Saccharothrix espanaensis DSM 44229: one gene and its partner. The protein of the gene in region 2 binds, or shares a complex with, the protein of the main gene of each other region. Links are inferred from orthologs where the notes say so. Each region holds a gene or a part of one and is shown on either strand. Other genes may lie near its edges.

Region 1 (14,544 bases), 6.6 Mb from region 2 along the record:
CGGGAGCTGCTGCGCTCCCGTTCGACGCTGATCGTGCTGGACAACGCCGCCGACGAGGCGCAGGTGCGGCCGCTGCTGGCCACCGGGCTCGGCTCGCTGGTGCTGGTCACCTCCCGGCAGGTGCTGGGCGGGCTGGAGGCGGTCGCGCGGCTGGGCCTGGACGTGCTGGAGCGCGACGACTCGGTGGCGTTGCTGGGCGCGATCGCGGGCCGGTCGCGGGTGGCCGCCGAGGACGCGGCGGCGCGAGAGGTGGCCCGGCTGTGCGGGCACCTGCCGCTGGCGCTGCGGATCGCGGGCAACCGGCTGGCCGGCCGTCCCAAGTGGACGGTGGCGCACCTGGCCGGGCAGCTGGCCGACGAGCGGCGCCGGCTGACCGCGCTGACCGCGGGCGACCTGCAGGTGCGGACCGCGTTCGAGATGTCCTACCGGCAGCTCGACGGCAAGGCGGCGCTGCTGTTCCGGCGGCTGTCGCTCGCGCCGGGCGCGACGGTCACGCCGGAGTTGGCGGCGGTCGCGGCGGGCGTGGACCGGTACGCGGCGGAGGACACGCTCGAAGACCTGGTGGACATGAGCCTGCTGGACAGCGCGGACACGCCCGGTCGGTACGCGTTCCACGACCTGGTGCGGGTGTTCGCCGGGGAGCGGCTGGCGCGCGAGGAGCCCGACCACGACGACACCCGGCGGCGGGTGGTGTCGTGGCTGCTGGGCACGGCCGTGGCGGCGGCCGGGTTCTTCGGGCCGGAGGCCCGCACCGAGCCCGCCGGTCCGCTGCGCGGTCGGGCCGACGCGGACGCGTGGCTGTCCGCCGAGTCCGGCAACTGGCTGGGCGCGCTGCGGTGGGCCGCCGCGCACGGCTTGCACCGCGAGGTGCTGGACCTGGCGACCGCCGTGCACTGGTACTCCGACCAGCGCGGGACCGGCGACACGTGGGTGGAGGTGTTCACGGCCGGGGTCTCGGCGGCACGGGCGCTGGGCAGCGTCCGCGACGAGGCCGTGCAGCTGAACTTCCTGACGTGGACGTTGAGCGTGCTGCTGCGCCGGCCGCACGAGGCGCTCGCGCTGCACGACGAGGCGTGGCGGGCGGCGGTCGCGGCGGGGGACGTGGTCGAACAGGGCTGGGCGATGCACTACCGGTCCGCGTCCGAGATGCGGTCCGGCGACCTGGGCGCGGCGCGGGAGAGCGCGGCGCGGGCGCAGGAGTTGTTCCGCAGCGCGGAGTTCCGGCTGGGCGAGCAGATCTCGCTGTCGTGCCTGGGCCTGGTGCTGCACGGGCTGCGCCGCTACGAGGAGGCGGTGCGGGTTCACCGGCGGCTCGTGGCCGAGGTCCGGTCGGGGGTGCTCGACGTCGCGCCGGCGCTGGTGGACGAGATGCTGGCCAGCCTGCTGGTGCGGGTCGCGGACAGCCTGGTGGAGCTGGAGCGCTGGCCGGAGGTGCTGGCAGCCTCGTCCGAGGCGCTGGCGCACTCGGTCGCGGCCACCGCGCCGGCCACCACCTACGACGCGCGGTACCTGCGCGGGTTGGCGCTGCACCGGCTCGGCGACCCGGTCGGGGCGCGGGCCGAGCTGACCGGGGCGGCCGATCTCGCCACCGCGCGCCGGGACTACCGGGTGGGCGCGATGTTCGAGGAGCTGGCCGACGTGCACGACGAGCTCGGCGACCCGGACGCGGCAGGTGAGTGCCGTTCGCGGGCCGCCGAATCGCGGTCAGCCGATCGGTGATGCGTTCCTGGCCATCGCCGTGTGGTCCTTCCGTGGCGCGCGATTGGGATGTCCCCAGTCAACCGCCGTGCCGGGCCGCGCACCACGCAGAACAACCGGCAGAAGTACGCGGGTCACCCGGTCGGTGGGCGCCGCGCGCGGAGGTCACGGTCAGTCGCCCACCACGGCGAGCGCGTCGATCTCCACCAGCAGGCCCGCCGGCAGGCCGACGTAGACCGTGGTGCGGGCGGGGAACGGCTGCGCGGTGACGACCTGGCCGTAGGCCTCGTTCATCTCGCCGAAGTGGGCGGTGTCGGTGAGGTAGACGCGCAGCATCAGCACGTCGTCCAGCGACGCCCCGGCGGCCTCCAGCACCGCGACCACGTTGGCCAGGGCCTGCTTGGTCTGCTCGGCGACGGTCTCGCCGACGATCGCGCCGGACGGGTCGAACGCGACCTGGCCCGCGACCTGCAGCACGTTGCCCTTGCGGACCCCCTGCGAGAAGGCCGCGACGGGGGCGGGCGCGTTGGCGGTGCGGATCTCGGTCTTCGGCATGCCTGTTCTCCTGTGTGGGTTGGGTCTGAGCAGTGTCGGTTCAGTCGCGCGGGGACCAGCCGCACTCCAGGGACGCCGCGCGCGCGGTGGCGAGCAGGTCCGGCAGGTGGGCCATCAGGCCGTCGAAGTCGAGCATCACCTTGGGCACCGACATCGACAGCGCCGCCACGTACTCGCCGCGCGCGCCCCGGATGGGGACGGCGAGGCAGTGGATGAAGTCCTCGTGCTCGGCGTTGTCGACGGCGTACCCGTTGGCCCGGACCCGGTCCAGTTCCGCCAGGTACGCGGCGGGGGTGGTGATGGTGTTCGCGGTCAGCGGGACGAAGTCGATGGTCGCGGCGACTTCGCGGCGGCGGGCTTCCGGCAGGTCCGACAGCAGCACCTTGGCCACGGCCGTGCAGTGCAGCGGCGCGCGCCGGCCGATCCGCGAGTACATGCGCATCGGGTGGGTGCTGTCGTACTTGTCGATGTAGATGACCTCGCCGCCCTCGTAGGACGCCAGGTGCACGGTGTACCCGAAGCGGGCGTTGAGGTCGCGCAGGGCGGGTTCGGCCGCGCGGCGGACGTCCCGTTCTTCCAGCGCGCGGTTGGCGAGGTCGAACAGCGCCGCGCCGAGCCGGTAGTGGTGCACGCCGTCGCGTCTGACGAACCGGTGCGATTCCAGCGTGCGCAACAACCGCAGCGTGGTCGACTTGTGCACCTCGATCACGGCCGACAGCTCGTCCAGCGTCTTGGCGCCCTTCGCCAGCTCCCCCATCAGGGTCAACGCCCGGTCCAGGCTCTGACTCATCCCACTGCTCTCCTCAGGTGCGCGGCGGCCCACGTCGCCGGATCGGCGTCCAGCAGCGGCCCGGTCACCCCGGCCGGCAGCGGTTCGCCCACATCCTCGCTGGTGAGCAGAGCCGCGGCCGCCTGGAGGTGGCCGGCGCGCAGTCGGCGTGTCGGCTCCAGCCCGGCCAGGTGCGCGGCCAGGTAGCCGGCGGCGAAGCCGTCGCCCGCCCCGACCGGTTCCACGACGTCGACCTTGAGCGCCTCCTGGTAGGTGACCACGTCGTCCTCGACCAGGGTCGCGCCCTGGTCGCCCTGCTTGACCACGATCGCGCGCGGCGTGGGCAGCAGGGTGCGCAGCTTGGCCGGGTCACCGGTCCCCCAGACCGCTTCGGCCTCGTCCGCGCCGGTCAGCACGATGTCCGCGGCGTCGGCCAGTTCCAGCAGCACCGACGGGTCGCGGTCCGGCCACAGCGCCGGCCGCCAGTTGAGGTCGAAGGACACCAGGTGCCGGCGCGGCCGGGACAGCGCTTCGCGCAGCAACCCCAGGCAGCTCTCGGACAGCGCGGCGGTGATGCCGCTCAGGTGCAGCAGCCGCACGCCGTCGAGGTCGAGCCGGTCGAGCGTGTCGGGCCCCATCGCCGACGCCGCCGAGCCGCGCCGGTAGTACCGGACGGGGCTGCCCGCCGCGTCCGCTTCCTTCACGTAGAGACCGGTGGGCCGGGTCGGGTCCACCCGCACCCCGGACACGTCGACGCCCGCGCCGCGCACGAAGTCGAGCACGGCACCGCCGAACGCGTCGTCCCCCACCGCGCCCACCCACCGGCTGCGCAGCCCCAGCCGCGCCAGGTGGATGGCCACGTTGGACTCGGCGCCGCCGACGGCCCGCGTCCAGGTGCGCACCTCGCGCACCGGACCGGGTTCGGCGGGCACCAGCACCACCATGGTCTCGCCCAGGCACACCACGCCGCCCGTTAGGTCGAACCGCATCCGCTCCTCCGAGCCCTTTGATTGACGAGGCGGCAGCCGAATGTTACACAACTCATCATCACATCGCGCAATAGCCGTTGCGGAATACGCAACGTGAGGAGCGAGACAGTGGACATCGACCACGACGCCGTGGCCGCGATCCGCGCGGAGCGCGTGGACTGGCGGTTCAAGGGCCTGCCCGCGAGCACGTTCGGCACGACCATCGGGGAGGTGGCCGACCGCCGGCCCGACCTGTTCGCGGACGGCTTCGTCGGACCGCTGGTGGTGCTGGACGCCGACGCGCTGGAGCACAACCTGGCCACCATGGCGCGGTGGTGCGCCGGGCACGGCGTGGCGCTGGCCCCGCACGGCAAGACGACCATGGCACCCCAGCTCTTCGCCCGCCAACTGGAGCACGGCGCGTGGGGCATCACCGCCGCGAACACCAGCCAGCTGCGGGTGTACCGGGCGTTCGGGGTGCGGCGGGTCCTGCTGGCCAACCAGCTCGTCGACCCCGCCGGGCTCGCCTGGGTCGCCGCCGAGCTCGCCGCCGACCCGTCGTTCGAGTTCTCCTGCTGGGCGGACTCGGTGGCGGGTGTGGAGCGGATGACCGAAGCGCTCGGCGCTGTGCGCAGGCCGGTGGACGTGCTGGTGGAGCTGGGCGCGCCCGGCGGGCGGACCGGCGCGCGCGACCGGGCCACGGCGGTCGAGGTCGCCCGTGCCGTCGAGCGGAGCCCGGTACTGCGGCTGGCCGGCGTCGCCGGGTACGAGGGCGCGCTGGCGCACGACGCCTCCCCCACCGCGCTGTCCACTGTGGATAGTTACCTGGACGACCTGCGCGCGTTCGCCATTGAACTGCACGAGCTGTACGAGGTGGCCGAGCCGATCGTCACGGCCGGCGGCAGCGCGTACTTCGACCAGGTCGCCGCGAAACTCGGTGGGCGGTGGCCGTTCCCGGTGCTGCCCGTCGTGCGCAGTGGCGCGTACGTGACCCACGACGACGGCTTCTACCGGGGCATCTCGCCGTTCGGCCGGGTCGCGGGCGAGCAGCCCTTCCGGTCGGCGCTGCGGGCGTGGGCGCAGGTGACGTCCCGGCCCGAGCCGGGCCTCGCGCTGCTGACCATGGGCAAGCGGGACGCGTCGTTCGACGAGGGCCTGCCCGAGCCGCAGGTGGTGCGCGGCCGCGACGGCGTGCAGCGGCCGATCAAGGGGACCGTGACCGCGCTCAACGACCAGCACACGTTCCTGGCGCTGCCGGAGGGCGCTGCCGGAGAGGTGGAGGTCGGCGACTGGGTGGGCTTCGGGCTGTCCCACCCCTGCACGGTGTTCGACAAGTGGCAACTGCTCCCGGTGGTCGACGGCACCACCGTGGTCGACCTGGTGCGCACGTACTTCTGAGAAAGGACGGCGGCGTGGACATCGTCTTCAAGGGCGCGCTCGTGGTGGACGGCACGGGCGCGCCCGGCTACCGGGCGGACGTGGGCGTGCGGGACGGCCGGATCGCGGCCATCGGCGACGTGGGCGGGGGCCGGCCGGTCGACGCGGACGGGCTGGTGCTCGCGCCCGGCTTCATCGACATGCACTCGCACTCCGACCTCCAGGTGCTCGCCGAGCCCGACCACCTGGCCAAGGTCTCGCAGGGCGTGACCACCGAGGTGCTCGGCCAGGACGGGCTGTCCTACGCGCCCGTGAACGACACCGTGCTGGCCGCCCTGCGCGGTCAACTGGCCGGGTGGAACGACGACCCGCCCGGGTTCGACTGGAACTGGCGGACCGTCGGCGAGTACCTCGACCGGCTGGACCGGGGCATCGCCGTCAACGCCGCCTACCTGGTGCCGCAGGGCACGCTGCGGATGCTGTGCGTCGGCTGGGACGACCGGCCCGCCACCACGGCGGAGATGGACCAGATGCGGGCCCACCTGGCGGACGCGCTGACGCAGGGCGCGATCGGCATGTCGTCGGGCCTGACCTACACGCCCGGCATGTACGCGGGCCTGGACGAACTCGTCGCGCTGTGCCGGGTCGTCGGCGAGTTCGGCGGCTACTACAGCCCCCACCACCGCAGCTACGGCGCGGGCGCGCTGGAGGCGTACGAGGAGATGGTGCGGGTCTCGCGGCTGTCGCACTGCCCGCTGCACCTGGCGCACGCCACGATGAACTTCGAGGTCAACCGGGGCCGCGCGGGCGAGCTGCTGTCGTTGCTGGACAACGCGATCGCGGCCGGCGTGGACATCACCCTCGACACCTACCCGTACCTGCCCGGCGCGACCTACCTGTCCGCGCTGCTGCCGAGCTGGAGCAGCGAGGGCGGACCGGACGCGACCCTGGCGCGACTGTCCGATCCGGACACCCGCGAGCGGATCCGGGCCGAGATCGAGGAGACCGGCTCGGACGGGTGCCACGGCGTGCCGGTCGACTGGGACACCATCGAGATCAACGGCGTGCGCAAGGCCGAGCACGCGCACCTGGTCGGGCACAGCGTGGCCGAGTCGGCGCGGACCGCCGGGCGGGCGCCCGCCGACCTGTACTTCGACGTGCTGATCGCCGAACGCCTCGGCACGTCGTGCCTGATGCACGTCGGCCACGAGGACAACGTGCAGGCGATCATGCGGCACCCGGCGCACACCGGCGGCAGCGACGGCCTGCTGGTCGGCGACCGGCCGCACCCGCGCGCGTGGGGCACGTTCCCGCGCTACCTGGCCCGGTACGTGCGGGAGCTGGGCGTGCTGGGGCTGGAGGAGTGCGTCGCGCACCTCACCGGACGTGCCGCCAAGCGCTTGCGCCTCAGCGACCGGGGCCTGGTCCGCGAGGGCTGGGCGGCCGACCTGGTGCTGTTCGACCCCGCGACCGTGAGCGACACCGCGACGTTCGACAACCCCCGCCAATCCGCTGCGGGCATCCCGTACGTGCTGGTCAACGGGGTTCCCGTGATCGACGACGGCCGGCCGACCGGAGCCCTGGCCGGGCGTTCCCTGCGCAACCCCGGAGGTCGTGCGTGATCGACTGGCTGCAGCACAGCACCGGCGGGCTGCTCACGCTGTCCGGGCTGGCCATCGCGTTGCTCCTGGTGCTGATCATCCGGCTCAAGGTGGAGCCGTTCATCGCGCTGCTGGTGGTCGGCCTGACCGTGGCGCTGGCCGCCGGGCTGCCGGTCGAGCAGATCGTCGGCTCGGCGCAGAAGGCGTCCGGGACGCTGCTGGAGAACGGGTTCGGCGGCATCCTCGGGCACGTCGCGGCGATCATCGGGCTGGGCACCCTGCTCGGGTCGATCCTGGAGGCCTCCGGCGGGGCCGAGGTGCTCACCCGCACGCTGCTGCGGGCGTTCGGGGAGAAGCGCGCGCCGCTCGCGATGGGCCTGGCGGGCCTGGTGTTCGGCGTGCCGGTGTTCTTCGACATCGGCATCTTCGTGCTCGCGCCGCTGGTCTACGCGGCGGCCAAGCGCGGCGGCAAGTCGATCGTGCTCTACGCGCTGCCGCTGCTGGCGGGCCTGTCGGTGATGCACGCGTTCATGCCGCCGCACCCCGGCCCGGTCGCGGCGGCGGGGCTGCTGCACGTGTCGCTGGGCTGGATCATCATCATGGCGCTGGCCGTGGCGATCCCGGCGTGGTTCATCGGCGGCGTGCTGTTCTCGGCGTGGGTCGGCAAGAAGATCGTCGTGCCGGTGCCCGAGGAGATGCTGGCCGCGGCCGAGAAGCTGCGCGGCGACCAGTCCCGGCCCGAGCCGCCGCTGTCGCTGGTCCTGGGGATCATCGCGGTGCCGCTGGTGCTCATCCTGTCCGGCACGTTCGGCAGCATCCTGCTGCCCAAGGGGTCCGCGGCGCTCGGTGTGTTCGCGTTCCTGGGCACGCCCGCCGTGGCGCTGACCATCGCGGTGCTGCTGGCGTTCTGGCTGCTGGGCTACCGGCGCGGCATGACCCGCGAGCAGGTCACCGAGCTGTCGGCGGCGTCGCTGCGGCCGGTGGCGATGATCCTGCTGGTGGTCGGCGCGGGCGGGTTCTTCGGCGCGGTGCTGTCGGCGACCGGCGTGGGCAAGGTGCTCTCGACGTCGCTGGCCGACCTGGGCCTGCCGGTCATCGCGCTGTCCTACGTGATCAGCTGCGCGCTGCGGATCGCGCAGGGCTCGGCGACGGTGGCGATCGTGACCACGACCGGGATCGTCGCGCCGGTCGTCGGCGAGCTCGGCTACTCGCAGCCCCAGCTCGCACTGGTGGTGATGGCGATCGCGGCCGGGTCGATCATCGCCTCGCACGTCAACGACGGCGGGTTCTGGATCGTGTCGCGGTACTTCGGCCTGTCGGTCAAGGAGACCCTCCAGACGTGGACGGTCCTGGAGACCATCCTGTCCGTGGTGGGCTTCGCGGTCGCGGCCCTGCTCAGCCTGGTGGTCTGAACGCCCTTGCCGCCCGTGCCCGCCGGGGTCGTCCCGGCGGGCACGGGCGTTTTTCGAGGGGTATTCAGGTGGTCTAGACGCCGGCCTTCTTGCCGTCCGGCTTGGCGGCGAACCACACGCCGCCCACGCCCTGGCCCTTGGCCTCACCGCACAGCTCGTCCTCGGCGAACAGGTACAGCGGCCACCCGGCGACGGTGACCTGCTGCTGGCCGTCCACCCGGACCACGGTGCCGACCAACGACTTGTCCACGCCCTGCACCTCGAAGTCCTCCGACCCGACCAGCAGCGGCGGCCACTTCACGGCGCACTCGCCGTTGCAGTTGGAGACCGACGGGTTCGTGGCGTCCTTGTCGAAGCGGTACAGGGTCATGCCCTCCTTGTCGGTCAGCACGGTGCCCAGGTTGCCGACCGAGGCCGTGGTCAGCGCGAGACCGGAGGACGCCGGCGCGGCCTTCTTGCCGTCCGGCGCGGCGACGAACCACGTGCCGCCCACGCCCTGGCCCTTGGCCTGGCCCGGCTCGGCGTCCTGCGCGAACCGGTAGACCGGCCAGCCGGCGACCGTGATCTGCTTCGCGCCGTCCTTGCGGTCCACAGTGGACACTAGAGCCGCGTCCACGCCCTGCACCTCCAAGTCGGCGGTCGACGCCAGCACGGGCGGCCACTTCTCGGCGCACTCGCCGTCGCAGTCGGACACCGAAGGGCTCGCCGTGTCCTTGTCGAACCGGTACAGCGTCAGGCCCTTGCCGTCGGTCAGGACCGTACCGAGCTGCGGCACCACGGCGGTCGCCAGCAGGGCCGCGTCACCCGCCACCTTGTCCACCTCGCCCAGTTGCGGGGCGACGACCTCCTGACCGGCGGGCCGCGGCGAGCCCGCCTCGGCTGCCTGGCCGCAGGCACCGAGCAGCGCGAGGGCCGCGGCCCCGAGAACGAGCGCACGAAAGCGGGTCATGGCAAACCTCCTGGGGGTGATCGCTCGCATCCGCTGCGGCAACCGACTTGCCACCAACACGGACGCCGCCCCCGGGCGGTTCACCGCGACGGCGAAGATCTTTCCGCTACTGCCGGCGAGCCGCCCGGAAGCCCGCCAGGTAGGCGCGCAGGCCGCGTTGGCCGTGGCGCATCATCAGCTCGTGGTTGGCCTTGAGCAGCGGGCGGCTGATCAGCGCGAGCCGGCGCAGCAGGGCCTTGCGCACCTCGACCTCCTGCTCGTACACCAGCCGGGTGCCCACGCCGTCCGACCCGACCCGCCAGCTCGCCGTGCCCTCCAGGTCGCCCACCAGGTCGGCGCGCAGCACCCCGGCGTCCGGGTCGTTGGTGTGGTGCCAGGTCTCGAAGACCAGGTCGTAGGGCAGCAGCGACCGGCAGCGCAGCTCGGCGGCCTGGTCCGCGACCTGCCGCGCCGCGCGGACCTCCGGCCACCACAGCGGGTAGCTGGCCAGGTCCGCCAGCACGTCGAAGGTCTCGCCGGGCGGCGAGTCGACCAGCCAGACGCTGCGGAAGCGGTACGAGTTCAACGCCATGGTCGAGATGGTCGTCCAGCGCGAACAGCCGCACCAGTAGGCCATTCGGGCGGTACTCGGATTCCGGGTGGTGTGGCACTCCACCCGGCTTCGGACCCGCTACGGACCGTCACCCGCTCCGACCTCGTGCACGCCGCTCCGGTCTCACGCCTCCCGTTCCGGCACCTCGCCCGCGAGACAGCGGTGCGCCCGCGAGACAGCGGTGCGCCCGCGAGACAGCGGTGCGCCCGCGAGACAGCGGTGCGCCCGCGAGACAGCGGTGCGCCCGCGAGACGGCGGTGCGCCCGGCCGGAGCGGGTCGGGACCCGTCCGGACCGGGCGCACCGGGTGACGTCTGCGGCGGCGGTGGATCAGCCCGCGGCGGCCTCGGCCGTGCCGACGACCTCGCGCAGGAACTGGCCGGTGTAGCTGTCGGCCTCCTCGGCGACCTCCTCCGGCGTGCCCTCGGCGATGACCGTGCCACCGCCCGAACCGCCCTCCGGCCCCATGTCGACCACCCAGTCGGAGGCCTTGATCACGTCCAGGTTGTGCTCGATCACGATCACCGTGTTGCCCTTGTCCACCAGGCCGTTGATCACGCCGAGCAGCTTGCGGATGTCCTCGAAGTGCAGGCCGGTGGTCGGCTCGTCGAGGATGTAGACCGTCTTGCCGGTCGACCGCTTCTGCAGCTCCGAGGCCAGCTTCACGCGCTGCGCCTCGCCGCCGGACAGGGTCGGCGCGGGCTGGCCCAGCCGGACGTAGCCCAGCCCGACGTCCACCAGGGTCCGCAGGTGCCGGTGGATGGCGTTGATCGGCTCGAAGAAGCCGGCGGCCTCCTCGATCGGCATGTCCAGAACTTCGGAGATGGTCTTGCCCTTGTAGTGCACTTCCAGGGTCTCCCGGTTGTACCGGGCGCCCTTGCACACCTCGCACGGGACGTAGACGTCCGGCAGGAAGTTCATCTCGATCTTGATGGTGCCGTCGCCCGCGCACGCCTCGCAGCGCCCGCCCTTGACGTTGAACGAGAACCGGCCCGGCTGGTAGCCGCGCACCTTGGCCTCGGTGGTCGCCGCGAACAGCTTGCGGATGTGGTCGAACACCCCGGTGTAGGTCGCCGGGTTCGAGCGCGGGGTGCGGCCGATCGGCGACTGGTCGACCTGCACCAGCTTGTCGACCTGCTCCAGGCCCTTGATCCGGGTGTGCCGGCCGGGGACCTGGCGCGCGCCGTTGAGCTTGTTCGCCAGGACCGTCGCCAGGATGTCGTTGACCAGCGTCGACTTGCCGGAGCCGGAGACGCCGGTCACCGAGACCAGGCAGCCCAGCGGGAACGACACGTCGATGCCGCGCAGGTTGTGCTCGCGCGCGCCCACCACCGTGAGCTGGCGCTTCTTGTCGACCTTGCGCCGGGTCGCGGGCATCGGGATCTGCTGGCGGCCGGAGAGGTACGCGCCGGTGATCGAGTCCTTGTTCTTGAGCAGCTCCTGGTACGGGCCGCTGTGCACGACCTTGCCGCCGTGCTCGCCCGCGCCGGGGCCGATGTCGACCACCCAGTCCGACGTGCGGATGGTGTCCTCGTCGTGCTCGACCACGATCAGCGTGTTGCCCAGGTCGCGCAGCCTGGTCAGGGTCTCGATCAGCCGGTGGTTGTCGCGCTGGTGCAGGCCGATCGACGGCTCGTCCAGCACGTAGAGCACGCCGACCAGGCCGGAGCCGATCTGGGTGGCCAGCCGGATGCGCTGCGCCTCGCCGCCGGACAGCGTGCCGGACGCGCGGTCCAGCGAGAGGTAGTTCAGGCCCACGTCGAGCAGGAAGTGCAGCCGGGCCTGGATCTCCTTGAGCACCGCGCCCGCGATCATCGACTCGCGCTTGGCGAGCTTGAGGCCGTCGAGGAACTCCGAGCACTCGGCCACCGACATCGCGCACACCTCGGCGATGGACTTGTCGCCCTTGCGCCCGTGGTGCAGCGTGACCGCGAGGATCTCCGGTTTGAGGCGGGTGCCCTGGCAGACCGGGCACGGCACCTCCCGCATGTAGCCCTCGTACTTCTCCCGCATCAGCTCGGACTCGGTCTGCTCCTGCCGCCGTTCGAGGAACGGGATGACGCCCTCGAAGTTCGCGTAGTAGGAGCGCTCGCGGCCGTAGCGGTTCTGGTAGCGGACGTTGACCTGCTCGGGCACGCCGTGCAGCACGGCCTTCTGCGCCTTCGCGGGCAGCTGCCGCCACGGCGTGTCCATCCGGAAGCCGATGGTCAGCGCCAGCGCCTCCAGCAGCCGGCCGAAGTACTCGGCGGTCTGGCCGGACGCCCAGGGCGCGATCGCGCCGTCGCCCAGCGACAGCTCGTCGTCCGGGACGACCAGCTCCGGGTCGACCTCCTTGCGCACGCCGATGCCGGTGCACGTCGGGCACGCGCCGTAGGGCGAGTTGAACGAGAACGAGCGCGGTTCGAGGTCCTCGATGGCCAGCGCGTGGCCGTTCGGGCAGGCCAGGTTCTCGGAGAAGCCGCGCACCCGGGCCGGGTCGTCCTCCGGCAGGTCCACGAACTCCAGCTCGACCAGGCCGTCGGCCAGCCGCAGCGCGGTCTCCACCGAGTCGGTCAGCCGCTGCTTGGAGCTCGCCTTGACGCTGAGCCGGTCGATCACCACCGCGATGTGGTGCTTCTCCTGCTTCTTGAGCTTGGGCACCTCGGCCAGCGCGTGCACGACGCCGTCGACCTTGGCCCGGGAGTAGCCCTGCGACTGGAGGCTGGAGAACAGGTCGACGTACTCGCCCTTGCGGCCCCGGATGACCGGCGCGAGCACCTGGAACTTGGTCCCGGCGCTCATCGCCAGCACCTGGTCGACGATCTGCTGCGGGGTCTGCTTGGAGATGGCCTCGCCGCAGGTCGGGCAGTGCGCCTTGCCCGCGCGGGCGTAGAGCAGGCGGAGGTAGTCGTAGACCTCGGTGATGGTGCCGACCGTGGACCGGGGGTTGCGGCTGGTCGACTTCTGGTCGATGGACACCGCGGGCGACAGGCCCTCGATGAAGTCGACGTCCGGTTTGTCCATCTGACCGAGGAACTGGCGGGCGTACGCCGAGAGCGACTCGACGTAGCGGCGCTGGCCCTCGGCGAAGATCGTGTCGAAGGCCAGGCTGGACTTGCCCGAGCCGGACAGCCCGGTGAACACGATGAGGCTGTCCCTCGGCAGGTCGAGGTCCACCCCCCGCAGGTTGTGCTCGCGCGCGCCGCGAACGACAAGGCGGTCAGCCACAACGGTTCCCTTCGGTATTCGACCATCCCCCGAACAGACGTTCGAAAAGCGTACTGGACCACCTCGGCGGGCCTGTCGGGGAGGGCGGCCACCATGCTAAAGGCGACCACCGACAAAAACGGGCGGGCGGATCCGCGATCGTGCGCCAACGGCTCTACCGGTCGGTAGCGGACGGCCCTACGCTGGAACGATAGGCCATTCGGCCGCAGACGTCGGGGATGAGGTGCTCATGAGCTTCGCTGATGCGACCCGGACCGGGTCCGCCGAGACCAGCGTACCCGCGCCGCGGGAGCGGTCCGCCGCGGTGCAGGACGCCGTCGCGGGACTGGCCGAGGTCGACCGGGCGACCCGGGTGCTCTACCAGCGGGTCGCGGAGCTCGACCTGGCCGCGCTGCGCGGGCCGAGCCTGCTGCCGGGGTGGAGCCGGGGGCACCTGGTGACCCACCTGGCCCGCAACGCCGACGCCCTGGTCAACCTCCTGACCTGGGCGAAGACCGGGGTCGAGCACCCGATGTACCCGAGCCCGGCCGACCGGGACGCCGACATCGCCGAGGGTGCGGCGCGCCTGCCGCAACTGCTGCGGGCCGACCTGGACGCGGCGTGCGAGCGGTTCGCGACGGCGGCCCGCGAGCTGCCGCCGACGGCGTGGGAGGCGGAGGTCGCGCACCCGGTCAACGGGCCGTTCCTGGCGCACCGCGTGCCGTGGCTGCGGTTGCGCGAGGTGTGGTTCCACCTGGTCGACCTCGCCGTGGGCGTGGGCTTCGAGGACCTGCCCGAGCACCTGCTGGAGGGGTTCGTCGACGGCGCGGTCGGGCAGTACGCCGACCGGGCCGACGTGCCGGACGTGCGGCTGGAGGTGACCCTGCCGGACGGCCGTCAGCGCAGCTGGGAGCTGACCGCGGCGACCGGGTCGACCCTGGTCAGCGGGTCGGCGGCGGCCGTGCTGGGGTGGCTGACCGGCCGCCAGGGCGGGGCGGCGCTGAACGGCAGCGCGCCGGCGCTGCCCAGGTGGCTCTGAGCCGAGCGCAGCCGGACCGCGAGCACCAGGCGCACCAGGAACGGGCGGGAACTCGCGGTCAGCGCGCGGTGGGCGGGCCGTTCGACGAACGCCGTCAGCAGCCAGCCCAGCGCGACCGCGACCCCGAGGAAGGCGAGCAGCTCCACCCACGGGCCGTACCCGGCGACGGCGGCCATCACCACGTAGCCGATCTCCTGGTGGACCAGGTAGACGCCGTAGGAGATGCCGGCCAGCCACTTGATCGGGCGGCGCAGCAGGCGCACCGGCCGGACGTCCCAGTCGGGCCCCTTCGCGCAGGCGGCGATGGCGAGCAGCATCACACCGAGCGCGAGCGTGGACTCCGGGTCGGCGCTGTGGATCGCCTGGGCGGCCAGCGCGGCGGTCAGCAGCGCCCCGAGG
Region 2 (15,269 bases):
GGCCTCGCGCGCCAGCTCCACCCGCAGGTCGCGGTGCAGCTGCGCCCACCCGTTGCCCATCATGTCCGGCACGTGCAGGTAGCCCACCCGCCCGTCGGACAGCTCGTGCGTCCGGGCCCGGCGGTCGGCGACCCACGCGTGGTAGCGCAACGGCTCGTCGTCCTCCAGCGGGACCACCACGACCCGGCGGGGCTCGCCGCCGCCACCGGGGCGCACGGTCAGCTCCACCGGCTTGCCCGCCGTGCCCACCAGCAGCGGCCCGGGGCCCCGCACCGGGTCGACCGGGCGGCCGTCCACGGCCACGATCGCGTCGCCCGCGCGGACCGCCACACCGGGCGCGGCCAGCGGCGAACGCGCGTCCGGGTCGGAGGTCTCGCCCGGGATCACCCGCTCCACCCGCCACGCGCCCGACTCGTCACGGGCCAGGTCGGCGCCGAGCAGACCCACCGAGTGGCCGGAGTGGCCGCCGGCGGGCACGACGTAGGCGTGCGACGTGCCGAGTTCGCCCTGCACCTCCCACAGCAGGTCGACCAGGTCGGAGTACGCGCCCAGCCGGTCGACCAGCGGCCGGTAGCGGTCCAGCACGCCCGGCCAGTCCACGCCGCCCATGTCCGCGCGCCAGAACAGGTCCCGCATCAGCCGGCCCGCCTCGCCGTAGGCCTGCCGCCACTCGGCGGCCCGGTCCACCACGACCCGGATCCGCGAGAGGTCCACGTCGACCGAGTCCGAGTCCTCGGCGTCGACCTTCCGATCGGCGGGCACGACCCGCAGGTCACCGCCGTCCTGCAGGACGATCCGCTGGCCGTCGCCGGTCACCTCGTAGGCGTCGACCCCGTCGACCAGCACCTCCACCCGGACCTTGGCGAGGTCGAAGCGCTCCAGCACCGCGCGCGGCGGCCGTGCCGACGGGGTCGCCAGGTTGTCGCCGAGCACCCCGCGCAACGGGCTGCGCAGCCACAGCAGCCCGCCCTTCGCGGCGGTCAGCCCCGAGTAGCCCGCGGCCGCCACCGGAACCGGCACCACCCGGTCGGCCAGGCCGTCGAGGTCGACGACGGTGATCGGGTTCTCGTCGTCCTTGTCCTTCTCCTTGTCCTTGTCGTCGTCGCCCACCGAGCGGCCCAGCCGCAGCGGGTCGAACGGGGACGGCGTGGTCGCCGCGAGCGGCAGCAGGAACGGCCGGCAGCCGGTCGGGAACGACAGGTCGAACACGTGCGCGTCGTACACCGGGTCGAACGTGCGCAGCGACAGGAACGCCAGGTAGCGGCCGTCCTCGCTGAACGTCGGCGAGTAGTCGGCGAAGCGCAGCGGCGTCACGTCCACCAGCGACAGGTCGGTGGTGTTGGTCATCCTGATGTGCCGCAGCGGACCCGGACCCGGGTGCGACCACGCGAGCCAGTTCGAGTCGGGCGAGAACGCCAGGTCCGAGACGTGCGGGTTGGCCTCCCGGAGCACCTCGCGCACCTCGCCGGACTCCACCTCGACCAGCAGCAGCCGGCCGTCGTGGGTGGCCGCGGCCAGCCGCCGGCCGTCCGGCGCGACGGCCAGTTCGAGCACCCGGCCGAGCTTGCCGACCGCGACCCGGCGCGGCGCGTTGCCCGCCTCCACCCCGCCGGCGGGCGCGAACTCCAGGCCCTCCTCGCCCTCGGCGTCGGTCACCCAGACCACGCCGTCGCCCACCACGCGCGGCAGCCGGGCCCGCACGCCGGGCGTCTCGGCGAGGGACCGGGCGGGCCCGTCCCGGTGGGTCACCCAGTGCACGGTGCCGCGCACCTCGACCACGCTGGCCCGCCCGGTCCGGTCGGGGTGGAAGTCGTCCGGGCGGGAGGAGACCGGCCGGGGCCGGGTCGCCGTGCGCGGGCCGCCCAGCACGACGTCGAGCCTGCGCGGCTCGGCCTCCAGCGAGTCGAGCACCCAGAGGTCGCCGGCGTGCTGGTAGACGATCCGCGAGCCGTCGGTGGTGGCGGCGCGGGCGAAGAACTCCTGCTCGGTGTGCCGGCGCAGGTCGGAGCCGTCGGGCAGGCAGGAGTAGACGCTCCCCACGCCGTCGTGGTCGGACAGGAACGCGATCCGACCCCCGTCGGCGGCGGCGCCGATCCACATCGGCGAGTGCAGCGAGGAGGTCAGCTCGGGCAGGATCCGGGTGAACTCGCGGTCACCGGTCGCGTCGACCCAGAGCCGCCCGGCCGAGCCGCCCCGGTAGTGCTTCCAGTAGGCGGGGTCCTTGCCGTACATCGAGGTGACGACGACCTCGTGCGCCGGGCCGTGCGCGACGTCGCCGACCCAGCCGTAGGGCAGCCGGCGCGGCGGACCGCCGTCGGTGGGGACGGCGTGCGCCCAGCGCCGGACGCGGGTCGCCTCCCCCGCGGCGGTGACGGCCACGACCTCGCCGTCGGGCGTCCAGTCCCGGACGCCGGTGGTCGCGTTGCCCCAGTGGGTCAAGCGGGTCGCCTCGCCGCCGGCGACGGGGGCGACGTGCACTTCGGGCGCGCCGTCACGCCGGCTGGCCCAGGCCAGCAGCGTGCCGGACCGGTCGAAGCGCGGCGTGGACGCGGGAGCGCGGTCGGCGGACACCCGCCAGGCCCGGCCGCCGGCGAGCGGAGCCAGCCACACGTCGTCCTCGGCCACGAAGGTCACCAGGTCGCCGTGCAGGTGGGGGTAGCGGAGGTAGGCGTCGGTCACGTGATCGACGTTAGCGCGACACCCCGACAGCCGGCCTCAAGCTTTCTTGAGCCGGTCGAGGAAACTCCCGCCGGAAACCATCGGGAACCGAAGCACCGGCCCCCCGGGGTTCTTGGAGTCCCGCACCGCCATCACGCCCACGAGCCTCGCCACCTCGACGCAGGCGGTCTCGGTGTTGCTACGGCTCGACTTCCGCCAGGTGCCCACTTCGACGGCCTTCCATGTCCTCGGCGCACTGCTCGATGAGATCCATCGACTCCTCGACGCCGGCGGTGGCCGCGAGCAAGGTCGACTTGAGGTCAATGTAACCCCGGACGTCCTCCCACTTGTAGAGGAAGAGGTTGGATCTCAGGTGTTCCAGATGGACCACCGGCGCGGTCCTCGCCGACTCCAGCAGGACGAAGGACCCGTAGAGCCCGGGGTGGTAGCCGCGCTCCTTCGGCACCACGCGCACGGTCACGTTGTCCCGTCGGGCCATGGCGGCCAAGTGGCGCAGCTGACCCGCCATGACCGCCCGCCCACCGACCGGTCGGCGCAGCACGAACTCGTCCATGATCGACAGGTAGGGCACCGGGTCGGCATCGCGCGTGATCACCCGCTGGCGATCGAGCCGCAACCCGACCCGCTCGTGCGCCTCGGCGTTGGACAGCCCGCCCTCGGTCATGATCGTCAGCGCGTAGTCGGGGGTCTGGAGCAGGCCGGGCACCAGCAGCGGGTTGACCTCCATCATGAAGGTGGCGACCCGCTCGTACTCCATCAGCGCCTTCAACTGCTGCGGCGGCACGCCGGGGCCCGTGGCCAGCCAGTTCGACTTCGCCGCTTCGCGCGCCAGGGTGAGCAGTTCACGACGCTTCGCCCCGACGACACCCAGTGCGCCGAGGATCGAGGCCGTCTCGGTCTCGGTGGCCGGGCGCTCCCCGCGCTCCACCCGGCTGAGAGTGCTCTTGTCGATACCCACCTGGTCGCCGAGCCGGACCATGCTCAACCGCTTCGCCTTGCGCAGGTCCCTCAGCTCCGCGCCCAGCGTCCGAGCCCGTGCGTTGCTCTCCATGCGGCCAGCCTAAAGCTTCACCCAAACGTGGACTGGAGAGAATTCTCTAGATAGTGGAGCCTCTACTAAGAGAATTCCGACGCAGAGGAGAGATCATGGCGAAGCCCCGTGCGGAGATGCAGTCCTGGGTGCGGATCGAGGAGGAGACCAAGATCGAGTACCGGGCCGACCCGGCCGAGATCCTGCTCGCCATCGGGAACCTGCCCGAGTTCGAGATCGTCGCGACGCCCGCCGCGCTGCGCCGCTTCCTCGACCGCGGCGCGGCGGCCCTGCGCGAGCTCGACGCCGTTCAGGCCGGCCAGTAGGCGCGCCACTCGTCCGCGCCCAGCTTCTCGACGCCGGCCGCGCGCGCGGCGCGTTCGGCCTCCCGAACCCGGCGCTCGAACTCGCGCGCCACCGCGCGCAGCTCGGTCTCCGGGTCCTCGCCCGCGAGCTTGGCCAGCGCGGCCACCAGGAACAGCGTGACGCCCGCGCTGTCGCCGTCGGGCAGCAGTTCCACCGGCAGCCCGGCCCGCGCCGTGCGCTGGGCGAGCTTCCCGGCCAACGCCACCGCGGGCTGCCCCAGGGCGACCCCGTCGAGGCTGGACTCGCGCTGCTTCTCCACCTGCTTCAGCTCTTCCCACCGGTGCTGCTGGGACGCCGCGTCGCGCACCGCCGGGTCGTCGCCCTCGAACACGTGCGGGTGCCGACCGACCAGCTTGCGCACCAGGTCCCCGGCCACCTCGTCCACCCCGAACGGCTCGACGTCCTCCGCCGCGATCCGCGCGTGGAACAGCACCTGGAGCAGCACGTCGCCGAGCTCCTCGCGCAACGCGCCGCGGTCGCCGTCCTCGATGGCCTCCAGCAGCTCGTAGGTCTCCTCCACGAGGTACTGCCGCAACGACTTGTGGTCCTGCTCCGCGTCCCACGGGCACCCGCCCGGCGACCGCAGCCGGTCCATCACCGCGACGGCGTCGACCAGCGCCGTCCCGACCGGGTTGCGCAGCACCTCCGCGCCGGCGGCGACCAGCTCGGCGGCGTAGTCGTCCAGTCCTGCCGCCAGGTAGACCACCGCCCCGTCGACCGCGCCCACCGGGACGTCGCCGACCGGGGCCGCGCCCAGCCCACCCCAGTACTGCGCGTCCAGCCCCGGCGCGACGAAAACCGCCGCCGCGCCCCGCAGAGCGGGCAGCGCGGCGGCGGGCAGCACCGAAGTGCCGGGGCCGAGCAGGACAACCGTGTCGCGCACGCTCACGGCTTGGGCTGCCGGACGACAGCCTGGAACCCGGTCAGCTCCTCCGTGCGCGGCGCGAGCGAGATCGCCGTCGTGTCCCACACGCCGTAGCGCGGGTTCACCCTGATGTCCGGCTCGCCGGCCAGCCGCTGCACCAGTCGCAGCCCGATCTGCTCCAGCAGCTGGGGCGTGAGCTGCTCGGTGGACGAGTCGCTGCCGCCCTTGGCGTTGTCGTCGCGGGCGGTCACGTGGGCGACCAGCCACTGCGCGTTGCCGGGGTCCGGTGCGAACGCCACGACCGTGCCGGGCTGGACGCCGAACAGCGGCGAGCCCGCCGCCTGCGGCGACTCGGCGGACTTGACCTTCTGCCCGCGCTTGGCCAGCTGCTGGCCCTCCGCGCCCTTCGGCCCGGACTGGACGAACCCGGCCATCAGGCCCGGGTCGGCCGCGACCTGCTTGGCCTTGGCGACGGCGTCCTTGCCGTCCTTGGTGAAGAAGTAGTCGAAGGTGACTTCCATCCGGTCCACGTACTTGCGCGCCAGCTCGACCAGCAGCAGCTGGTCCTTGGCCCGCTCGCGGAACGTGGCGGCGTCGTAGACGGTGTTCTGCGAGGCGGCTTCCGCGCCGCCCGCGTTGTCCACCGACTCCGTCACGGCCTCCTCGGACACGGTGACGCCCTCACGCTGCGCCGCCCGCTCGATCAGCTCGTGCTGCACGCCCAGGGTCACCAACTGGCGCGACACCTGGTCGAGCTTGTGCTGCTCGTGCAGCTTCTGGGCCTCCGGCTCCTTCTTGAGCACGGTGTCCAAGCGCTGCTGGACCAGCTCAAGCGGGATCACGGTGTCGCCGATGATCGCGGCCGAACCCACCTGGCTCGGGCCGCTGCCGCAGCCCGCCACCAGCAGTGCGACGGCCGCGCCGACCAGGGTGAAGCGCCTCTGCACAGTCCTCACAGGAGCTACCTTCTCACGTCCCCGTGACGCCGCTCACGGGAGTACCCGCCAAAGATCGCAGGAAGTGCGCGCACCACTCGAGCAGTTCCTGGTCCCGCAGCTGCGGTGCGCCCATCCGGCCGCCGGCGGCTCCCTCCGTCGGCCTAGGCACGCTGACCGTGTTCGCGGCCGGCTTGTGCACCGCCTTCGGGTACAGCCGGCGCAGCCGGACCAACTGCGAGTCGCGCAGCTCCAGCGGCGCGAACCGGATGGTCTGCCCCTGCACGATCACCTCGGTCACGCCGTGCGCGCGGCACGTCTGGCGGAACCGGGCGACCGCGAGCAGCCGCTCCACCGGCAGCGGCGGGGTGCCGTAGCGGTCCTTGAGCTCGTCCCACACCGCTTGCAGCGCGGCCTCGTCACCGGCCGCCGCGATCTTGCGGTAGGCCTCCAGCCGCAGCCGCTCGCCCGGCACGTAGTCGTGCGGGATGTGCGCGTCGACCGGGAGGTCGACCCGGACGTCGGCCAGCTCCTCGTCGCCCTCGGTCTCGGCGCCCGAGTGCCGCCGGAACGCCTCGACGGCCTCGCCGACCAGCCGGACGTAGAGGTCGAACCCGACCCCCGCGATGTGCCCGGACTGCTCCGCGCCGAGGATGTTGCCCGCGCCGCGGATCTCCAGGTCCTTCATCGCGACCGCCATGCCCGCGCCCAGCTCGGTGCTCTGCGCGATCGTGGCGAGCCGGTCGTGCGCGGTCTCGGTGAGCGGGGCCTCCGGCGGGTAGAGGAAGTAGGCGTACCCGCGTTCCCGGCCGCGGCCGACGCGCCCGCGCAGCTGGTGCAGCTGGGACAGGCCGAGCATGTCGCCGCGCTCCACGATGAGCGTGTTGGCGTTGGAGATGTCCAGGCCGGTCTCCACGATCGTCGTGCAGACCAGCACGTCGTACTCGTTCTCCCAGAAGCCCTGGATGATCTTCTCCAGCTTGTCCTCGTTCATCTGGCCGTGCGCGGTGATGACCCGGGCCTCGGGCACCAGGTCCCGGATCCGCCGCGCGGCCTTCTCGATCGAGGACACCCGGTTGTGCACGTAGAAGACCTGGCCGTCGCGCAGCAGCTCACGGCGGATCGCCGCGCCGACCTGCTTGTCGTCGTAGCCGCCGACGTAGGTCAGGATCGGGTGGCGCTCCTCGGGCGGGGTGAGGATCGTCGACATCTCGCGGATGCCCGCGAGCGACATCTCCAGCGTGCGCGGGATCGGCGTGGCGGACATGGTGAGCACGTCGACGTGCGTGCGCAGCGCCTTGATGTGCTCCTTGTGCTCGACGCCGAACCGCTGCTCCTCGTCCACGATGACCAGGCCGAGGTCCTTGTAGCGCAAGCCCTTCTGCAACAGCCGGTGGGTGCCGATGACGATGTCCACCTCACCGTCGGCGAGGCCCGCGATCGTCTGCTCGGACTCCTGCGCGTCGGTGAACCGCGACAAGCCCTTGATGTTGACCGGGAACGCGCGCATCCGCTCGGCGAACGTGTTGAGGTGCTGCTGCGCGAGCAGGGTCGTGGGCACCAGCACCACGACCTGCTTGCCGTCCTGCACGGCCTTGAACGCCGCCCGGACCGCGATCTCGGTCTTGCCGTAGCCGACGTCGCCGCAGATGACCCGGTCCATCGGGACGGTCCGCTCCATGTCGGCCTTGACGTCGTCGATGGCCGCCATCTGGTCCACGGTCTCGGTGAACGGGAACGCGTCCTCCAGCTCCCGCTGCCACGGCGTGTCCGCCGCGAACGAGTGCCCCGGCGCGGCCTGCCGGGCGGCGTAGAGCTGCACCAGCTCGGCCGCGATCTGCTTGACCGCCTTGCGCGCCTTGGCCTTCGTGTTCTTCCAGTCGCTGCCGCCGAGCTTGTTCAGCGTGGGCAGCTCGCCACCGACGTACCGCGACACCTCGTCGAGCTGGTCGGTGGGCACGAACAGCCGGTCGCCGGGCTGGCCGCGCTTGGACGACGCGTACTCCAGCACCAGGTACTCCCGGGTCGCCCCGGCGACCGTGCGCTGCACCATCTCCACGTACTTGCCGATGCCGTGCTGCTCGTGCACGACGAAGTCGCCGGCCTTGAGCGCCAACGGGTCCACGGCGTTGCGCCGCTTCGACGGCATCCGCCGCATGTCCTTCGTGGACGTGCCGTGCCGCCCGCCGGTCAGGTCGGTCTCGGTGAGCACGACCAGCGCGAGGTCGGGCAGCGAGAACCCGTCCTCCAACGACCCGCGCACCACCGTGACGGTGCCGACGGCGGGTGCCTTGTCGAGCACGTCCACGCACACGGCCGACACGTCGGCTTCCTTGAGCTGCTCGACGGCCCGGTGAGCCGTGCCGGCGCCCGGCACGACGAGCACGGCCGTCCCGCCGGCGGCGGTGTGCGCCCGCAGGTCGGCGAACGCCCGGTCGATGTCGCCCTGGTAGGCCTCGACGTGCTTGAACTCCAGCCGGACGACGTCGGCGCCCTCGGTGGTGAGCTGGCTGAACGTCCACCACGGCCGGCCCTTGGCCTTGGCCGAGTCGGCCACCTCGGCCAGGCTCCGGTAGGCCGAGGCCCCCAGGTCGATCGGGGCCTTCCCGCCGCCGGCGGCGGCCGTCCACGAGGCTTCCAGGAACTCCTGCCCGGTGCGGACCAGGTCGTGCGCACGGGCCCGGATCTTCTCCGGGTCGTTGAGCACGACGTGCGTGCCCTCCGGCACCACGTCGGTGAGGAGCTGGAGCTCGCCCTCGCACAACGCCGGGATCAGGGCCTCCATCCCCTCGGACGGGACCCCGCCGGCGAGCTTGTCGAGCATCTCGACCAGCTGCGCGTCGTTCTGGTGCTCGGCGGCGAGTGCCGCCGCCCGCTCCCGGACCCGTTCGGTGAGCAGCAGCTCCCGGCACGGCGGAGCCGTGAACCGCTCCACGACCTGCGGCAACGACCGCTGGTCGGCGACCGAGAAGGGCCGGATCTCGGAGACCTCGTCCCCCCAGAACTCGACCCGCAACGGGTGCTCGGCGGTGGGCGGGAAGACGTCGAGGATGCCGCCGCGAACCGCGAACTCCCCGCGCTTCTCGACCATGTCGACCCGCGTGTAGGCGATTTCGACCAGGTCGCGGAGCAACTCCTCGAAATCGAGTTCACCGCCGACCACGAGTTCGACGGGCTGCAAGTCCCCCAACCCGGGCGCCATCGGCTGGATGACGCTGCGAATGGTGGCCACGACGACCTGGAGCGGATTCCCGTCGGGGTGCCGGAGCCGCCGCAGGACCTGGAGCCGGGCCCCCACCGTGTCCGCCCGGGGCGACAACCGCTCGTGCGGCAGGGTCTCCCAACTGGGGAAGATGGCGACCGCGTCGGCCCCCAGCAGGTCCCGCAGCACGTTCGTGAGGTCGTCGGCCTCGCGGCCGGTGGCCGTGACGGCCAGCACCGGCGCCTTGCGCGTCAGGGCGGCGGCGACGAGCGGCCGGGCGGCCGGCGCGCCCTCCAGTTCGAGGGAGGGCGAGCCGACGGAGTCGAGGAGGGCGCTGAGCGCCTTGTCTGGCAGAACAGCGGTCAGCAGGCCGGACAACGGGCCGGGCTGGGGCATTGCGTGGCTCCCAAGGCAACGAGGACAGACCCCTGCCCGGGACCTTGTCGCCCACCGGAGGGGTGCTCCCCACCACCCTACGTCCCCACCCCGACCCCCCGCTCGCCGATTACCCCGGCCCGCCCCGCCACCCCCCGAACGGGGCCGTGCTGGGCGGCGATCACCCCGCACCCGTCATCCCGGGCACGGGTCCTCGTGGCTTTCCGCGCCCGCCTCGACAGCCCTCTTCCGGCCTTTCGGACACACCACGAGCGCCGGCGGGTGCAACGCTTCGGCAATTCGGTCACGCCACTCCGAATTGACCCGGCAGCCATCCGCGCGACTCCAGTGGAACGACCCCGTGGCCCAGCGGTCGATTCGCTCGGCGGCGTCGAGGTTGACCCTGCCGTCCACGGCGTCCCACCGGGATTTCCGGTTGACCCGTGATTCACGCTGTCCCCATGGAGTACAAGGAGATCCGAGCCGACTACGACGATCGGCACATCACGGTCTACCAGGCGTACAACCCGGCCATCGCGGACGCCGCCGTGGCCGCGGGGAAGTTCGTGCCGCCCTTCAGGGCCGGGCGCATGACGTGGATCAAGCCGTCGTTCCTCTGGATGGTGTACCGCTGCGGCTGGGCCCGCAAGCCCGACCAGGAAAGGGTTCTCGCCGTTCGCATCACGCGCGAGGGGTTCGACCGCGCCGTTCGCAGCGCGGTGCCGAGTTCCGAGGTCGGCAAGGGGAAACCCGACGTCCGGGTGCAGTGGGACCCGGAGCGCGGCCTGCACCACGAGGCGCTGGACCACCGGTCCATCCAGATCGGACTGGCGGGCCGGGCCTCCGAGCGGTACGTGGAGGAGTGGACCGCGGGCATCACCGACATCACCCCGCTGGTCCACGAGATCCACGGGCACGTCCTGGCCCGCGACCTCGACCAGGCCCGGCGGCTCCTCCCGCCGGAACGCCCCTACCCGCTCGACCGGCCACACCCGCCGGAACGGCCGTAGGGCTACTTCACGACGGCCCTGACATGCTGACCGGTATGCGCCGGGTTGTCGGGTTCGCCGCCGTGTTGCTGCTCGCCGGGTGTTCCAGCACCCCCGCCGGGGGCAACGCGCCCTCCTCGCAGGAAGCTCCCAAGGGGATCACGGTCGAGGTGGTCACGAGCGGGCTCACGCACCCGTGGGAGATCGGGTTCCTGCCCGACGGCCGGCTGCTCGTCACCGAACGCCCCGGCCGCCTGGTCCTGGTCGACAAGGGGCAGCGGACACCGGTCGACGCCGATCTCGGTGACGTCGTGGCGCGCGGCGAGGGCGGGCTGATGGGGCTCGTGGTCCACCCGGACTTCGCCACCAGCAAGCGGTTCACCACGTGCTTCAACACCGACGAGGACGTCCGCCTGGTCACGTTCGCGCTCGACGGCACCGCCGCGAAGCGGGTGGGGGACCCGCTCCGGGCCGGCCTCCCGACCAACCCCAGCGGCCGGCACTCCGGGTGCCGGCTCGCGTTGGGCAAGGACGGCGAACTGCTCGTCGGCACGGGCGACACCGCGAAAGCCTCGGCCTCCCAGGACAAGGGCGACCTCGGCGGCAAGGTGCTCAAGCTCGACCTCGCCACCGGTGCGGGCGGCGTGCTCACCTACGGGCACCGCAACGTCCAGGGCATCGCGGTCCGCGCCGACGGCCTGGTCTTCACCGCCGAGCACGGCCCGGACGTGGACGACGAGGTGAACGTCCTCAAGCCCGGCGCGAACTACGGCTGGGACCCGTCGCAGGGCGGCACCGTGGACCGCTACGACGAGAGCGTCCCGATGACCGACCTCCAGCGCTTCCCGGACGCGGTCCCGGCCGTCTGGTCCTCCGGCAGCCCGACCGAGGCGATCTGCGACGCCGTGTTCCTCAGCGGCGACCGGTGGGGCGATCTGGACGGCACCCTCGCGGTCACCGCGCTCAAGGGCTCGAAGGTCCTGTTCTTCACCGTCACGGCCGAGGGCGGCGTGCACTCGGTCTCGATCCCCGAGCAGCTCGACGGCTCCTACGGCCGGTTGCGCGGCGCGGCCCTCGGGCCGGACCAGGCGCTCTACGTGACCACGTCGAACGGCTCGGACGACAAGATCCTCAAGGTGTCCCGGGGCTGACCGCCCACGGCTCCCCCGGCCGGCCGCGACCGCGGATCAGTTGCGGGTGCGCAGGCGCGGCTTGTGCTCCATGTGCGACAGGCCCTTCCACGCCAGGTTGACCAGGTGCGCGGCGACCTCGTCCTTCTTCGGCTTGCGCACCTCCAGCCACCACTGGCCGGTCAGCGCGACCATCCCGACCAGCGCCTGGCTGTAGAGCGCGGCCAGCTTGCGGTCGTAGCCCTGCCGGGAGAAGTGCAGGCCCAGGATCGACTCCACCTGGGAGGCTATGTCGTTGAGCAGCGAGGAGAACGTCCCGGTGGACGAGGCCACCGGCGAGTCGCGGACCAGGATGCGGAAGCCGTCCGTCGAGCCCTCGATGTAGTCCAGCAGCGCGCACGCGGCCTGTTCCAGCAGCTCCCGGGGGTGCCCGCCGGACAGGGCGTTGACGATGTGGTCCATCAGGTACTGCATCTCGCGGTCGACCACGACCGCGTAGATGCCTTCCTTGCCGCCGAAGTGCTCGTACACCACCGGCTTGGACACGCCCGCCCGGTGCGCGATCTCCTCGACGGAGGTGACCTCGAAACCCTTCTCGGCGAACAACGCCCGAGCGACGTCGAGCAACTGCTCGCGCCGCTCCTTCCCGGTCATCCGCACGCGCGGGACCGGGGTCTCGTCGCCGCGCCGTCGTCCCGCCACCTCGACCACCCTAAACACCCGCCCCCCGCCGCACCGGCGAGGGGCGGGTGTGGGATCACTTCTTCGCGCTGATCCGGGCGAGCCGCTGCTGGTTGGGCCAGCGCACGTCGGTCGCCCAGCCGAACTTCTCGAACAGCCAGATCATCCGCGCCGAGGTGTCGATCTGGCCGCGCTTGACGCCGTGCCGCGCGCAGGTCGGGTCGGCGTGGTGCAGGTTGTGCCACGACTCGCCGAACGACAGGATCGCCAGCGCCCAGACGTTCGCGGAGCGGTCCCGCGCGGCGAACGGGCGGTCGCCGACCATGTGGCAGATCGAGTTGACCGACCAGGTCACGTGGTGCAGGAACGCCACCCGGACCAGGCCCGCCCAGAAGAACGCGGACAGCGCGCCGGCCCACGACATCGTGATCAGGCCGCCCAGGACGCCGGGCGCGACCAGGCTGATCGTGGTCCACAGCACGAAGTACTTGTCGACCCAGACCAGGTCCTTGTCGGCCAGCAGGTCCGGCGCGAAGCGCTTGGCGTTGGTCTTGTCGCGCTCGAACAGCCAGCCCATGTGGGCGTGCCAGAAGCCCTTGGCCAGCGCGACCGGGCCGCTGCCGAACAGCCACGGCGAGTGCGGGTCGCCCTCGCGGTCGGAGAACGCGTGGTGCCGCCGGTGGTCGGCGACCCAGACGATGACCGGGCCCTGCAGCGCCATGCTGCCCGCGATGGCCAGGCCGATCTTGAGCGCCCGGTTCGCCTTGAACGAGCCGTGCGTGAAGTAGCGGTGGTAGCCGATCGTGACACCCAGGCCGGCCAGGTAGTAGAACGCGACGAACAGCGCCACGTCGACCCAGCCCAACCCCCAACCCCAGGCGAACGGGACCGCCGCGATCAGCGCCAGGAACGGCACGACGACGAACACGTAGACACCGAGCTGCTCCACGTGGCCGCGACGACCGTCGATCATCGGCTTGGGTCCCTTGTCCTCAGGACCGGGCGGCGTGGACCTGCTCTCCAGGGTGCTGGTCATACAAGTACCTCTTGGTTATCCGGGGACTACCTACGGGACCGTAACTTACGGCAGCGTAAGTTAGGACAACCCCGTCCCGCCATAGTCCGCGCCGAATCCACCGCGTGTTCTCAGGATTTCGGGCGTGTCGATCACCGGCGGGGCATCATTCGACAATGGGGTCTCCGAACGTTCGCCACGGACGCCGGTTGCGGATCGCACTGATCTCCGTGGCGGTGGTGTCCGCGCTGCTCAGCGCGGGTGTCTTAGGGGTCGGCTGGTACTACAGCGGCCAGCTGCTGGAGCCCGACCAGGCCCGTCCCGGCCACCCGGACACGATCGTCGGATCGGGTGACAACACGGTCACGCTGGCGGAGTCCCGAATCACAGTGCAACCCGGCACCTGGGGACTGGTGTGGCCGGGCGGCGAGGCCCGGGTCGGCCGGGTGACCGACCGGGCGGCCGGCGCGGTGACCCGCGAGCTGACCGGCACCGCCCCGCCCGCGGGCACGAAGGTCCGGCTGGAGACGTCGGTGTGGACCTCCGACCCGAAGGCCGCGCTCGGGCTGGACTACGAGGACGTGGCGGTGCCCACCGAGCTGGGCGACATGCCCGCCTGGCTGGTCCCCGGCGTCGCCCGGACCTGGGTGGTCGCGGTGCACGGCCGGGGCGGCACCCGCGCCGAGTCGCTGCGGATCACCCCGACCCTGCACCGGGCGGGCCTGCCGGTGCTCGCCGTGACCTACCGCAACGACCTGGGCGCGCCCGCCTCCCCGGACGGCCTGTTCCACCTCGGCGACACCGAGTGGCGCGACGTGGAGGCCGCCGTCCGCTACGCCCTCGACCGCGGCGCGCGGGACGTCCTGCTCTACGGCTGGTCGATGGGCGGCGCGGCGGTCGGCCAGTTCCTGGGCCGCTCGGAGCTGGCCGGCAAGGCCGTCGGCGCGGTCCTGGACGCCCCGGTGACCAGCTGGACCAAGACCCTGGAGCTGCAGTCCCGCAACCGGGGCGTGCCGACCCAGCTGGTCCCGGTCGCCGAGCTGGTCTCGGACTGGCGGGCCGACCTGGAGTTCGACCGCTTCGACCTGGTCGACCACCCGCCCGCGCACCGGCCGCCGACGCTGCTGGTGCACGGCGCGGCCGACGGCACGGTGCCGGTGCAGGGCTCCCGCGACCTCGCCGAGGCGTCGACCCGGCTGGACTGGCCGTTGACCTACGTCGAAGCGCCGGCCGCCGAGCACACCGCCGCCTGGAACGTCGACCCGACCGGGTACGAGCGGTCCGTGACCGATTTTCTGGCCTCCCGCACCGGGGGATCGTGACCTGCGGAAACACGAAGTGTCATGATCGAATTACCGACGGATTGCGGCCAGTTGAGTGGTGGTGCCGACCTTCCGGCACCAGTCGTGACAACATGTCCTCGCGCGGTAGAGGGAGACCTCCGCCCGTTCCGCCATGGTGTAAAGGCAGCACCTCGGATTTTGGTTCCGATGGTCCAGGTTCGAATCCTGGTGGCGGAGCGAGTTCGGCCGGACCGCACCGGTCCGGGTCGCCCTGCGTCCGCATGGGGGTGTGAGTCGCTGCGCGAGGAAGCGGTCGACGAGCAGGACAACGTGGTGCCGGCGCCCCACGAGATGTCCGACGCGTGGCTGGTCGGCCGCGCGAGTGAGCTCGTGGCCGTGGCCCAGAGCAGCCACCTCTCCGACCAGCTCGACGCGTGCCAGGAGGTCGACGACCTGCTCGCGCAGGCGCAGGCCCGCAACGAGCCCCGGATCGTCGGCCAGCTGCTGCGCGCGGCGGCCGTGGTCCGGCTGGTCACGCCCGGCCTGATCGACCTGTCCGACACCATGCTGGACGAGCTGCTCGCGCACACCCGGCGGCACGGCCTGGTCGTGCTGGAGGCCGAGGCGCACGCGCTGCGCGGCCGCCGGTACCTGTTCGGCGGGTTCGAGGACAAGGCGCTGACCGAGGTCGCGTCCGGCCTGGCCATGCTGGAGGAGAG

What was found.
Region 1: the proteins of mfd (region 2) and uvrA are in contact, whole or in part, in a crystal structure (PDB 4DFC), measured with the Escherichia coli proteins. The link is inferred for Saccharothrix espanaensis DSM 44229 from one-to-one orthologs.

What each region holds. Positions count from the first base shown.
Region 1 is NC_019673.1:7,357,745-7,372,288, forward strand. The notes cover bases 10,051-13,488. They hold uvrA (excinuclease ABC subunit UvrA), read right to left. Parts: upstream 13,128-13,488; coding sequence 10,251-13,127; downstream 10,051-10,250. Other genes in these bases: BN6_RS31940 (maleylpyruvate isomerase family mycothiol-dependent enzyme), read left to right, coding at 13,357-13,488. In the rest of the region: BN6_RS31890 (ATP-binding protein), read left to right, coding at 1-1,719; BN6_RS31895 (RidA family protein), read right to left, coding at 1,870-2,253; BN6_RS31900 (IclR family transcriptional regulator), read right to left, coding at 2,294-3,043; BN6_RS31905 (sugar kinase), read right to left, coding at 3,040-4,011; BN6_RS31910 (amino acid deaminase), read left to right, coding at 4,105-5,388; BN6_RS31915 (N-acyl-D-amino-acid deacylase family protein), read left to right, coding at 5,403-6,989; BN6_RS31920 (GntP family permease), read left to right, coding at 6,986-8,380; BN6_RS31925 (lipoprotein), read right to left, coding at 8,454-9,329; BN6_RS31930 (SRPBCC family protein), read right to left, coding at 9,436-9,900; more of BN6_RS31940, read left to right, coding at 13,489-14,145. UniProt on the Escherichia coli protein: The UvrABC repair system catalyzes the recognition and processing of DNA lesions. UvrA is an ATPase and a DNA-binding protein. A damage recognition complex composed of 2 UvrA and 2 UvrB subunits scans DNA for abnormalities.
Region 2 is NC_019673.1:723,761-739,029, reverse strand. What follows is about bases 5,710-9,872. They hold mfd (transcription-repair coupling factor), read right to left. Parts: upstream 9,474-9,872; coding sequence 5,910-9,473; downstream 5,710-5,909. Other genes in these bases: BN6_RS45270 (hypothetical protein), read right to left, coding at 9,648-9,866; BN6_RS03575 (SurA N-terminal domain-containing protein), read right to left, coding at 5,710-5,896. In the rest of the region: BN6_RS03595 (S41 family peptidase), read right to left, coding at 1-2,679; BN6_RS49930 (DUF397 domain-containing protein), read right to left, coding at 2,716-2,820; BN6_RS03590 (helix-turn-helix domain-containing protein), read right to left, coding at 2,858-3,730; BN6_RS03585 (hypothetical protein), read left to right, coding at 3,826-4,035; BN6_RS03580 (MazG family protein), read right to left, coding at 4,020-4,958; more of BN6_RS03575, read right to left, coding at 4,961-5,709; BN6_RS03565 (DUF4291 domain-containing protein), read left to right, coding at 9,914-10,462; BN6_RS03560 (PQQ-dependent sugar dehydrogenase), read left to right, coding at 10,498-11,592; BN6_RS03555 (TetR/AcrR family transcriptional regulator), read right to left, coding at 11,629-12,225; BN6_RS03550 (acyl-CoA desaturase), read right to left, coding at 12,329-13,288; BN6_RS03545 (alpha/beta hydrolase family protein), read left to right, coding at 13,477-14,589; BN6_RS03535 (GGDEF domain-containing protein), read left to right, coding at 14,902-15,269. UniProt on the Escherichia coli protein: Couples transcription and DNA repair by recognizing RNA polymerase (RNAP) stalled at DNA lesions. Mediates ATP-dependent release of RNAP and its truncated transcript from the DNA, and recruitment of nucleotide excision repair machinery to the damaged site.